Regions from separate parts of the Blautia aquisgranensis genome, predicted to be linked through region 1. Evidence: predicted binding sites of a transcription regulator. Region 1 holds the regulator's gene; each other region holds the start of a gene.
What was found. Region 1 encodes HrcA, which represses chaperone genes, less so after heat shock. Its sites were predicted from a motif close to TGTTAGCACTCNNNNNNNNNGAGTGCTAACA; they were not measured.

Region 2: WMO28_RS15820 (Hsp20/alpha crystallin family protein) is a predicted target of HrcA. The motif match lies at 1,498-1,528, and genes of this name have one in related genera.
Region 3: htpG (molecular chaperone HtpG) is a predicted target of HrcA. The motif match lies at 2,019-2,049, and genes of this name have one in related genera.
Region 4: groES (co-chaperone GroES) is a predicted target of HrcA. The motif match lies at 1,330-1,360, and genes of this name have one in related genera.

Annotation. Positions count from the first base shown of each region.
Region 1 covers NZ_JBBMEJ010000012.1:25,904-29,121, forward strand. The annotation lists gene WMO28_RS10610 (ABC transporter substrate-binding protein) at 1-562, shown strand, start outside; gene hrcA (heat-inducible transcriptional repressor HrcA) at 740-1,783, shown strand; gene grpE (nucleotide exchange factor GrpE) at 1,802-2,431, shown strand; gene dnaK (molecular chaperone DnaK) at 2,484-3,218, shown strand, end outside.
Region 2 covers NZ_JBBMEJ010000029.1:13,288-16,505, forward strand. The annotation lists gene WMO28_RS15815 (Hsp20 family protein) at 316-768, opposite strand; gene WMO28_RS15820 (Hsp20/alpha crystallin family protein) at 905-1,360, opposite strand; gene WMO28_RS17125 (S24 family peptidase) at 1,652-1,873, opposite strand; partial or broken gene WMO28_RS15825 (hypothetical protein) at 1,880-2,104, shown strand; gene bsh (choloylglycine hydrolase) at 2,239-3,216, shown strand.
Region 3 covers NZ_JBBMEJ010000005.1:158,509-161,726, reverse strand. The annotation lists gene htpG (molecular chaperone HtpG) at 1-1,905, opposite strand, end outside; gene WMO28_RS06100 (hypothetical protein) at 2,144-3,218, opposite strand, start outside.
Region 4 covers NZ_JBBMEJ010000013.1:58,441-61,658, forward strand. The annotation lists gene groL (chaperonin GroEL) at 1-960, opposite strand, end outside; gene groES (co-chaperone GroES) at 1,008-1,292, opposite strand; gene codY (GTP-sensing pleiotropic transcriptional regulator CodY) at 1,631-2,416, opposite strand; gene topA (type I DNA topoisomerase) at 2,564-3,218, opposite strand, start outside.

The DNA.
Region 1 (3,218 bases):
AATGCTGGATACAGGGATGATATCAGAGGAGAATCTGATCGACCAGCATGACCAGCTGAATGAAAAATTTATAAACGGCCAGTATGGATGTATGTTCATGTATACCGGTGCGTTGAGTACCTTTCAGAATGCAGGCGTGTATAGAAAAGATAAGATCCATATGGCACCATTTCCGGAATTTGACGAGAAGGTGACCAATATCGCAACCTGGCAGTATGTACTGAATAAAAATTCTGATCATAAAGAAGCAGCTCTGAAGTTCCTTCAGTATGTGTCCGGATATGAGGCCAGTAAAAATTACGGACAGCTGACAAAAATGTGTTCGGCAAGACTGGATGTGATCGAGGATAAAAGCCTTGATTTGGAGGGAATTGAAATGATCCGGCAATATCTGAAAGATTATAAACTGAAAGCAAGACCACTGTGCGCTGACTCCATAGAAGCTGTTTCGTCTATGGGAACGGAATTTCAGGAATATGTACTGGGACAGAAAACAGAAACGGAGTTTTTCGCCGGGGCACAGAACTGTATAGACCAGTATTACAAAAAAGCATCGTACTGATGCTTTTTTGTTGCGAAAAAATAAGAACTTTTTTTCAAAACATATTGACAAATATTTTACATGGTGATATCTTAAAGACTGTAGATGTTAGCACTCCACTAAAATGAGTGCTAACAGATATAACAAAACAAGACTTAACATCCGTCAGGAAGGATAAAAGAGAAAGGAGATGGACTCATGGAAGAGGTGTTGAATGAGCGCAAGAGAAAAATTTTAAAAGCAATCATCAAGACCTACATGGAGACCGGAGAACCGGTTGGCTCCAGGACCATTTCCAAGTATGCGGATCTCAATGTAAGTTCCGCAACGATCCGAAATGAAATGTCAGACCTGACTGATATGGGCTATATCGTCCAGCCTCATACCTCCGCAGGAAGAATTCCTTCAGATAAGGGCTATCGATTATATGTAGATGAGCTGATGAAGGAGAAGGAAGCAGAGGTCGCAGAGCTGAGAGATCTGATCATTGAGAAGACAGATAAGATGGATAAGGTGCTTAAGAAGGTGGCGAAGGTGCTTGCCTCCAATACCAATTATGCAACAATGGTTTCCGTACCGCAGTACAGCGGCAACAAGATCAAATTCATCCAGCTGTCCAGAATGAGCGAGCTTCAGCTTGTAGCGGTGGTTGTCAGTGATAACAACACCGTGCGGAACCAGATTATCAATCTGGATGAGGAGATGGATGATCAGACGATCCTGAAACTGAATCTTCTTCTGAATACCAATCTGAATGGCATTCCCATCCAGGATATCAACCTCGGAATGATCGCCAGACTGAAGGAACAGGCAGGCAGCCACAGTGGTGTGGTAGCAACTGTTCTGGATGCAGTGGCAGCAACCATTCATGTGGATGAAGAAGACATGGAGATTTATACTTCAGGCGCGACCAACATCTTCAAGTATCCGGAGCTTGCCGACAAGGATAAGGCAACCGAGCTGATCTCCGCATTCGAGGAGAAACATGAGCTTGCCGATCTTGTGAAGGGTCAGATGGCCGACGAGGAGAATACAGGAATTCAGGTTTACATCGGTGATGAGATGCCGATACAGACCATGAAGGACTGCAGCATTGTGACAGCCAGATATGAACTGGGTGACGGAATGTACGGAACCATCGGAATCATCGGTCCGAAGCGAATGGATTATGAGAATGTTGTGGACAGTCTGAAGGAACTGAAGAATCATCTGGATGACGTTCTGAAAAAGAAGAAAACTTAGAAAGGCGGTAGAAAAGAAGTGTCGGAGGAAACAAAGAAGAAATCCGAAGAGCAGGAAGCGGAGACAGAGATCCCCGTAACTGATGGAGATCAGGAAGAAAACCTGACACCAGAGGGAGAAGAGCTGCCGGAGGAAGAAACCAAGACTCCAGGCGAAGAAGCTGCCCCAGAGGATAAAAAAGAAGAAAAAAAGACTTCTTTCTTCGGAAAGAAGAAAAAAGATAAATCTGAGCAGAAGGTGGAGGAACTTACCGATCGCCTGAAGCGTACAATGGCTGAATTTGATAATTTCCGTAAAAGAACAGAAAAAGAAAAATCCAGCATGTACATCATCGGAGCAAAAGAGATCGTAGAAAAGATCCTGCCGGTTGTGGATAACTTCGAAAGAGGTCTTGCACAGGCACAGGAAGGCGATGCTTTTGCAGATGGAATGAAAATGATCTATAAGCAGCTGACTACCACACTGGATGACCTGGGTGTGAAACCTATCGAGGCAGTTGGTAAGGAGTTCAACCCGGATTTCCATAACGCAGTAATGCATGTGGAGGATGAAGAGGTTGGCGAGAATATCGTGGTGGAGGAATTCCAGAAGGGTTACACCTACAAGGATTTCGTGGTACGCCACAGTATGGTCAAGGTAGCTAACTAATATTGACAGACAGTAATTTTACAGATACAGATTAAAACAGGAGGAAAAAATCATGGGAAAGATTATTGGTATTGACTTAGGTACAACAAACAGCTGTGTAGCCGTAATGGAAGGTGGACAGCCGACGGTTATCGCAAATACAGAAGGCGCAAGAACAACACCATCCGTTGTAGCATTCACAAAAACAGGAGAGCGTCTTGTAGGTGAGCCTGCAAAACGTCAGGCTGTTACAAACGCAGACAGAACAATCTCTTCCATCAAGAGAGAGATGGGTACAGATTATCGTGTAACAATTGATGAGAAGAAATATTCTCCGCAGGAGATCTCCGCAATGATCCTTCAGAAACTGAAAAAGGATGCAGAGGCATATCTTGGAGAGAAAGTAACAGAGGCAGTTATCACTGTTCCAGCTTACTTCAACGATGCTCAGCGTCAGGCAACCAAAGATGCTGGTAAGATCGCAGGTCTTGATGTAAAACGTATCATCAACGAGCCTACAGCAGCAGCTCTTGCATATGGTCTTGACAATGAGAAAGAGCAGAAGATCATGGTATACGACCTTGGTGGTGGTACATTCGATGTATCTGTTATTGAGATCGGCGATGGCGTTATCGAGGTTCTTTCCACAGCTGGTAACAACCGTCTTGGTGGTGATGACTTTGATAAGAAGATCACAGACTACATGCTTTCTGAGTTCAAGAGAACAGAGGGTGTAGATCTTAGCAACGATAAGATGGCTCTTCAGAGACTGAAAGAGGCAGCTGAGAAAGCGAAAAAAGAACTTTCT
Region 2 (3,218 bases), on a different contig from region 1:
TCGAAGGAAAGCAAATGTAACCGCCCAGAGTATCTTGCTGGCGATCGTGTATAACATAAACAAGCTTCATCATAAGATTCAGGCAGGAAGGACAGGGCGGCATTTATTTCCACTCAAACAAACCGCCTGATTTTGACAGGTCAAAAGTAAATCCTGAAAACGAACCTTTTTCCAGAAAAGGTTTATTAAAGTTCGCCTTCTTGTAGAAACAGAATGAAAGGAGAGAATATTTCGCCTTAAAAACGGCAAAAAGATGCTGCCGCACCTATGATTTCCTAATCATTGATGCGACAGCCCGACTATAAGGAGATTTCCTTAACCTTCAATGGCAATATAACCATCTTTTTCTATTTTCTCAGGTGCTTTCTTTGGCACGGACAGTTTCAGAATACCATCTTCATATTTTGCATGAATGTCTTCTTCGCTTACTGCATCGCCTACATAAAAGCTTCGGCACATGCTGCCCGCATAGCGTTCACGCCTGATATAATTACCTTCTTTATCTTTTTCATCTTTATCCAGTCCCTTTGCAGCAGAAAGTACCAGATAACCATCTTTCAGCTGTACCTGAATCTCGTCTTTCTTAAATCCCGGAAGATTGACATCCAGTTCATAGCTACCGTCTGTTTCACGGATATCCGTTTTCATCATGTTCTGCGCATGTTTACCATAAAGCGGATTCTTCTTGCCCCAAAACTCATCGTTAAACGGGAAATTCATCCAATCATCATCAAATAAGTTTTCTCCAAAAATACTAGGCATTAACATAAGTCATCTCTCCTTTTCATGACAAACAAATCTATATTCAAGTCTTTCGACTGTTACTTACAATTATATTTAAAGGGTACTGCCCGAAATCTTCGGGCAACACCACGAGCTTTTTATCAATCAGATGTTATCATTATCATTCAATGGTTATATATTTCGGATCATTGGAAACTGGTTTTGCTTCTTTCTTCGGAACAAACAGTTTCAGGATACCATGTTTGTATTCACCTTTAATGTCTTCCTGAGTCACTTCTTCGCCTACATAAAAGCTTCGCTCGCAGGCTCCTGCGTAACGTTCACGTCTGATGTAGTGTCCCTTCTTATCTTCATCGTCTTCATCCAGACCTTTTGCTGCACTGACAGTTAAGTAACCATCTTTCAATGCAACTTTGACTTCATCTTTCTTGAAGCCAGGAACATCAACAATCAGTTCATAACCTTCCGGTTTTTCCTTAATATCTGTCTTCAGGAGATTCTGTGCTCTTCTTCCGTACAGCTTCTTTTCCGCTTTCTTCTCATCTTTGTCATCATAATAGAATGGTGTAAAGAAATCATCAAATAAGTTTTCTCCAAAAATACTAGGCATTAACATAAGTCATATCTCCTTTCAAAAGCTCCCTAGATCTTCACGATCCAGTCTGCTGTATTATCATTTCTAGTTCTTCGAACATCTGGAATACCTTTTCTTTTATCTCTCTTCCTTTGTTCTATCTGTAATATAACACGCATTATTAGCACTGTCAAGAGGTGAGTGCTAATTTTTTGTGAAGATTTTGTGAATGTTGTGAAACTTGTGAATGTGTTTTGTGAACGCTATAAGCCATGCAAAATGGTGAAAAAAGACGCCCTGCAAGTTTACTGTTAATGCATCAGCCTTTTAAAATTAGCCAACTACTTTTCCAAAAGTTTTTAAGGTGGAGCCGGAAGTGACTTGGATAGGAGCATATTTTTTATTTAGAGAAATAAGTTGGATACCGGAATCAGATTGATGATATTTCTTTACATAAGCATCACCATCGAGGAAAAAGACACCGATTTCTCCTTCTTCAAGAGTTTCTTGTTTATGAATCCAGATGATCTGTCCATCCAGATAGAGAGGCTCCATACTGTCACCACATATGATGTTGTTCCGAAAGAAGAAATTGCTGAATTTGAAGAGCTTATGCGCAAAACCATAGCTGACATTGTATCAGAAGCCAGTAGCGTTGTCTGTTGGGTGTATGTGCAGAAATATGTGAAGCACAAAACCCTAAACGAAATGCTGCAAGAATTGCCAGACGTAGGTCAATTCATCCTAGCTATGGATACCTGGTTTGAAAAACTGATGGAGAAATAATCTAGGAAAATAGTTTAAAGTTTACATGTTATGATCATGTATGAAGTTGGAACAAAATAAAAGATTGTGCTATACTATGGTTTAAGAAAAAAACTCATTGACATATTTCAATCTATTTAGGAGGATAAACGATCATGTGTACAGCAGCGACTTATAAAACAAAAGATTTTTACTTTGGACGAACCCTCGATTATGAATTCTCTTATGGTGATCAGATAGTAATTACACCACGTAATTATGCGTTTAATTTTCGCCATGTTGGCGATATGAAAAATCATTATGCAATTATTGGAATGGCTCATGTTGCAGAGGATTATCCTTTGTATTATGATGCTATGAATGAAAAAGGAGTGGCAATGGCAGGACTGAATTTTGTCGGAAATGCTGTTTATGCCGCGATTAAGCCAGATGTGGAAAATATTGCACAGTTTGAATTTATTCCGTGGATTTTAAGTCAGTGTTCTTCTTTAGTTGAAGTTCGCGAGCTTCTTGAACGAATTAATATTGTTAATACTCCTTTCAGCGAGCAATTGCCATTAGCACAATTACACTGGATCATTTCTGATGAGAATGAGTCAATTACGGTAGAATCTATGTCAGATGGTTTGCATATTTATGATAATCCAGTAGGAGTGCTTACGAATAATCCGCCATTTCCACAGCAGATGTTTCAACTAAATAATTATATGTATTTATCTCCTAAACAGCCCAGAAATACTTTCTGCGAAAATTTGGCTCTTGATGCATATAGTAGAGGTATGGGAGGATTAGGTCTTCCGGGAGATCTCTCATCTTCCTCACGCTTTGTACGTGTAGCTTTTACAAAGGTAAATGCAATTTCAGGTGAATCAGAGGAAGAAAGCGTTAGCCAATTCTTTCACATTCTCGGATCTGTGGATCAGCAACGAGGATGTTGCGAAGTAGCGGATGGAAAATATGAAATCACATTGTATACGTCGTGTTGTAATGTTACAAAAGGTATTTATTATTACAATACTTATGAAAACCATCAGATCAGTGCAGTAGATATGCATGTAGAAAATCTGGATAGTGATAAAATGATTTGTTATCCAGTAATTCAAGGAGAACGAATCAACTATCAAAATAAATAATG
Region 3 (3,218 bases), on a different contig from region 1:
TTTGACGAGCGGATGATTTGCATTCAGTACCAGTACTTCCTGTCCACCGAACATGTTCGGATCCATTCCATACATATTGTACATCTTCATCATGTCCTGCATACGACGGCTCTCTTCCGGAAGAGTGATCATTGCTGCAGTGCCTTCGTTTTTCAGTTTCTCTACTTTTACTTCCAGTTTATCTTTGCCGAGGTTCTTGCGAAATACATCTGTAAGAGTTTTTACGGTTGCCTCATCAGTCTCTCCATCCTCACGAAGCTCCTCTGTCAGATCTGCATCAATTCTCTTGAACTGAATTGCCTGATCCTGCTGCTCCAGGTGAGAGATAAACTGAGAATCGATCACATGTTTCAGGATCACTGCATCTTTACCGGCCTCGCGGAACATGTTGATGTACTGACTCTGCTGAACCTCATCGGTTACATAGTAGATCACTGTCTTCTCCGGTTCTTCGCTCTGGTTCTCCTCAGAAGCCTTCTCTTCTGTTTTCTTCTCTTCCTCTGTTTCTTTGGACTCTTCTTTCTTGTTCTCCTCAATGCAGTCTTTCAGAGTAAGATATTTACCATCCAGGTTCTTAAAGAGAATGTAATCATTCATCTTTTCGCCGAATTTTGCATCCTTGATGCATCCAAACTTAATGAACGGGCTGATATCATCCCAGTATTTCTCATAGGATTCTCTGTCTGTCTTGCACATTCCTGTCAGCTTGTCTGCAACCTTCTTGGTGATATACTCGGAGATCTTTTTCACAAAGCCATCATTCTGCAGTGCGGAACGTGATACGTTCAGCGGCAGATCCGGACAATCGATCACACCTTTCAGAAGGAGAAGAAATTCAGGAATGACTTCTTTAATATTATCTGCGATAAATACCTGATTATTGTAAAGTTTAATAGTTCCCTCGATGGAATCATACTCTGTTCTGATCTTCGGGAAATAAAGGATACCTTTCAGGTTAAACGGATAATCCATGTTCAGATGAATCCAGAACAGAGGCTCCTTGTAATCCATAAATACCTTACGGTAGAATTCCTTATACTCATCATCTGTGCATTCATTCGGATGTTTCATCCACAGTGGTTGTGTATCACTTAAGGATACCGGACGCTTGTTGATCTTTACTTTATCTTTTGCAGGAGAAACTTCAACAACTTCCTTCTCACCCTTATCGTTCTCTTTTTCCTCTGTCTTGGCTTCCTCATGAATATGTTCAACTACTACATCATCCTCACGGAGATCTGCCTCGTCGATCGTCTCATATTCCTGCTCTGCATTAGCTTTGGAAAGGTAGATATTTACCGGCATGAAAGAGCAGTACTTCTCGATTACTTCACGCATACGGTACTCATTGGCAAATTCCAGGCTCTCCTCATTAAGGAAAAGTGTGATCTCTGTTCCAGGTACTGTCTTGTTACCATCAGCCATCTCATACTCTGTGCCACCATCACAGGTCCAGTGAACCGGTGTAGAACCTTCTTTATAAGAAAGTGTATCAATATGAACCTCATCTGCAACCATGAATGCGGAATAGAAACCAAGTCCGAAATGACCGATCATCTGATCATCTGTTGTCTTATCTTTATATTTCTCAAGAAATTCGGTAGCACCGGAAAAAGCAATCTGTGTGATATATTCCTCTACCTCATCAGCAGTCATACCGATACCGTTATCAATAAACTTCAGGGTCTTCTGATCCGGATCTACAACAACATTGACAGCCGGCTTATAACCATCCGGGAATGTGTAGTCTCCCATAACCTCAAGTTTTCTCAGTTTCGTGATGGCATCGCATCCGTTGGAGATCATCTCTCTTACAAAAATATCATGGTCTGAATATAACCACTTCTTGATGATCGGAAAAATATTCTCACTGTTGATTGATAAACTTCCATGTTTTGCTGACATGTATGTCACTCTCCTTTTGTTCTTATTTATTGTGTTCCGGAAAAACCGGAAAATTGGTTCTGTTTTTTTCGATAAATATATACTAATACGACTTTTAACAAAAGTCAAGAAAAATTTAGCACTCACCAATTTTGAGTGCTAGTAACAATATTGTCCAGATATTCCTAAAGACAGAAAAAGATCCCCGCAAACTATGCAAGGATCTCCTTCCGTTCAATACAGGCTTCTGCCTGACTTATTATTTTTTCTTTTTGCGATATACAAGAACTCCTCCAATACATACAGCAGCGATCACAAGAATGATCACAAATGTCATAATCGGAGTGCTGTCACCTGTCTGAACTGCTGATTTCTTGTTTGCTCCGGTAACTGCCGGACTTGGCGTTGCAGTCAACGCTGCTGCCTGGGATACGGTAAATGTCACCTGGCTTTCAGTGCTACTTCCAATGTCAGACCATTTCGATCCATCGTATTTCTGCTCTGTAAAAGTAACCTTCAGTGTATACTGACCAGGCTTACTTACACGAAAAGTTGCTGTATAAGGAGCTGCATCCCAGGTACGTGTCTCTGTGATCTTCCAACTTGCAGGCAGGAATCTTGTATCACCCTTCTTCGGGCTCTCGTTGTTCATTCCTGCTCCAACTGCTGTAAATGTGATCTTGCTATTAGTGTCATATTTGCCATTGGCATCAATACCGGTAATCTTGTTATCAGATTCCTTAGCCTTCGAACCTGTATATCCATTTACTGTGACACTTACTGCTATTACTGTACTGATCTTATCCGGGTTCTTCACTCCATCCGGAAGTGTGACAGTACCTTTTACATTAAATGTCTGTCTGTCTGAAGAAGAAGGATTGTAAGAACAGCCCTTTACATCCCATTTCACGGATGCTTCCTTCTCACCTTTTGTTGTAGTAATCTTTACCGTAGATGGAAGTTTCAGTGCTTTCTGAGATTTCTCTGTTCCATTCGGAAGATCCTTGATATCCGAAGGCTTTTTAATCCCTGTAAGATTCTCTGCCGTGTCATTATTATCATCGTTCTTTTTAGTAACACTGAAATGTGCATTTACATACAGTTCCACATTTGCGCTGTTCTCAACTGTAATATCCTCAAGATATTCACCCTTTGTGAGACCACTTTTCGGCTGTACGCTGAATGTTGCACTTGCCCCGGCTGCCAGTTCTGTTGTAGAAAAACTGCCAACTGTATAATATTTACTTTCCGGCTGCTGCAGTGTGATATTAGTATTTCCGGTATTGGTCACTGTCACTGTCTGAGCATCCGGTGCATTTTTGTAGCCTTCCGCG
Region 4 (3,218 bases), on a different contig from region 1:
GGATTTTGCACGTCCGAGCTGCTCCATTTTAGCTTCCTTCAGATCAAGACCGAGCTCGTCAGAGATCACCTGTCCGCCTGTCAGGATCGCGATATCCTGAAGCATCTCTTTTCTTCTGTCACCATAGCCAGGTGCTTTAACAGCTACTACCTGGAAGGTTCCTCTCAGTTTGTTAACGATCAGGGTTGTGAGAGCCTCACCCTCAACATCTTCTGCAATGATGAGAAGCTTTGCACCAGCCTGAACAACCTGCTCAAGAAGCGGAAGGATCTCCTGGATGTTGCTGATCTTCTTATCTGTGATCAGAATATACGGATCATCAAGAGTTGCCTCCATCTTCTCCATATCTGTAGACATGTATGCGGAAATATATCCACGGTCAAACTGCATACCTTCAACAAGGTCAAGCTCTGTATGCATGGTCTTGGACTCCTCAACAGTGATAACACCATCCTTGGAAACCTTCTCCATAGCGTCTGCAACCAGCTGTCCAACCTGCTCATCACTTGCAGAGATTGCGGCTACATTAGCGATCTGAGCTTTTCCGTTGATTGCCTGGCTCATGTTCTTGATTGCTTCTACTGCAACATCTGTTGCTTTTTTCATTCCTTTTCTGAGGATGATCGGGTTCGCTCCTGCTGCCAGGTTCTTCATTCCCTCATGTACCATTGCCTGTGCAAGTACGGTTGCTGTTGTAGTACCATCACCAGCTACATCGTTTGTCTTGGATGCAACCTCTTTGATGATCTGAGCACCCATATTCTCGAATCCGTCCTCAAGCTCGATCTCTTTTGCAATGGAAACACCATCGTTTGTGATAAGCGGAGCACCGAAAGATTTGTCAAGTACTACATTTCTTCCTTTCGGTCCAAGTGTTACTCTTACTGTATCGGCAAGTTTGTTTACACCAGCCTCAAGTGCTGCTCTTGCTTCTGCGCCGTATTTAATTTCTTTTGCCATGATCAAATGACCTCCTGTTTATATTTATATACGATAAGCTGTTTATATTATTTAATAATTGCAAGGATATCTTCCTGTTTAACGATGATGTAATCTGTTCCATCCATCTTAACTTCTGTTCCTGCATATTTGGAGTAGATAACAGTGTTTCCAACTTCTACTTCCATCTTAACTTCTTTACCGTTTACAACTCCGCCAGGGCCAACTGCGATAACCTCTGCCTGCTGTGGTTTCTCCTGTGCCTGTCCCGGAAGTACGATTCCGGATGCTGTTGTCTCTTCTGCTTCAACCTGTTTTAATACTACTCTGTCGCCTAAAGGTACTAACTTCATGATCTATGTTCCTCCTTTATAAGTTCCATTTTTCGCTTGCTAGCACTCACTTTCTACGAGTGCTAATCACTATGGCTATATTAGTTAATTTCACGTTTTTTCGCAACTCTTTTAATATATAGTTTTTCTGATGTATACTCTTGTTTTCTCTTTTATTCTCTTGTTTTCTCTTATTTTCTTAATTTCATTATTTATTTTGTTTTTTTCTTAAGCACTGCTTATTGCTTTTCGCAGCCCGCCGGTACTTACCTTATTCCGTTAAAAAAAGAGACCTCCCGGTGATAACGGGCAGTCTCTTTCGTCACGTGCTTCATTCTATCTGGTCAAAACATTTAACCTTATGCCTTCTTATTTCTCTGTGCTTTGATCTCCTCAAGTTCGTCAAAGATCACTTCGTTGAGAACCTTGATGTAGGTTCCCTTCATTCCGGAAGAACGGGATTCGATCACGCCTGCACTCTCGAACTTACGCAGTGCATTTACGATCACAGATCTTGTGATGCCGACTCTGTCAGCGATCTTGCTGGCAACAAGGATTCCCTCATCTCCATCCAACTCATCAAAAATGTGAATGATTGCTTCAAGCTCTGAGAAGGACAGTGTACTGAATGCAGATTTCACGATCTGCTGTTTCCTGTCTTCTTCGGCATTCTCATCATGAACCGCACGCATCATCTCCAGGCCTACGACTGTTGTGCCGTATTCACTGACAATGATATCCTCAATATCATAAGGATGATCATTGCGGTACATGAACAATGTTCCCAGTCTCTCACCTGCAATATCGATTGGATTCACGATTCCCTGATAGTTTCCGGGTACATGTTCGAAACCAAGTGTCTGGAGATTAACATTCTCCTTTGTGGAAAGAACGCCAAGAAATCTTTCGTTCAATAACGGATCGATGTGTCCGCCAATCTTATCGTCGATCAATTCTGTGATCTCATCCACACCCGGACAAATACTAACTCCCAGAACCTTACCTTTCTTACTGAGTACCAGGATATTGGAACTTAAGGTTTCCATGAGCACCTGGCAAATGTCGTTAAACACTACCTTGCTTGAACTACTGTTATGCAGAAGCTTGTTGATCTTTCTAGTTTTATCTAGCAACTGAACGCTCATTTTTTCCTCCTTTCACTTTCGTACCTTGAAAGAAATCGTTTTTCTAGTCTAATATTACACGTTATTCTGGAAATTTACAAGACATTTTTATATTTTTTTCATTTTTAACGGGCTTTTCTGAAAATTGGTAGAAAAGCATTTATTCGATCAATCTTCATCTTTTGGCTTTTGTTCCACATATCCGCAGGTTTCCTGGCTGCAAACCAGCTTATTTCCCTTTTCGAGCATATAATTGCCACATTTCGGACATTTCTTAGCGGATGGTTTCTGCCATGACATGAAATCACATTCCGGATTATTCTCACATCCGTAGTATTTTCTGCCTTTTTTCGTTTTTTTCATGACAATTTCACCGCCACACTTCGGACATGAAACACCAATCTTTTCATAGTATGGTTTCGTATTGCGGCAGTCCGGAAAACCAGGGCATGCAAGGAATCTTCCGTGCGGTCCGTATTTGATGACCATGTTGCGTCCGCAGTTATCGCAGACCACATCTGTGACCTCATCCTGGATATCGACTTTCTCCAGTTCTTTCTCCGCCTCATCCACATCATGCTTCAGATCCGGGTAAAAGTTTCTGACAACAGTCTTCCACTGTACCGTACCTGCCTCAACACAGTCCAGAAGTCCTTCCATGGTTGCTGTAAAGTTTACATCCACGATACTTGGAAACGCCTGCTTCATGATGTTATTGACAACCTCTCCAAGCTCGGTGACATACAGATTCTTCTGTTCCTTGGATACGTAACGTCTGCTGATGATGGTTGTGATCGTCGGTGCGTAAGTACTTGGTCGTCCG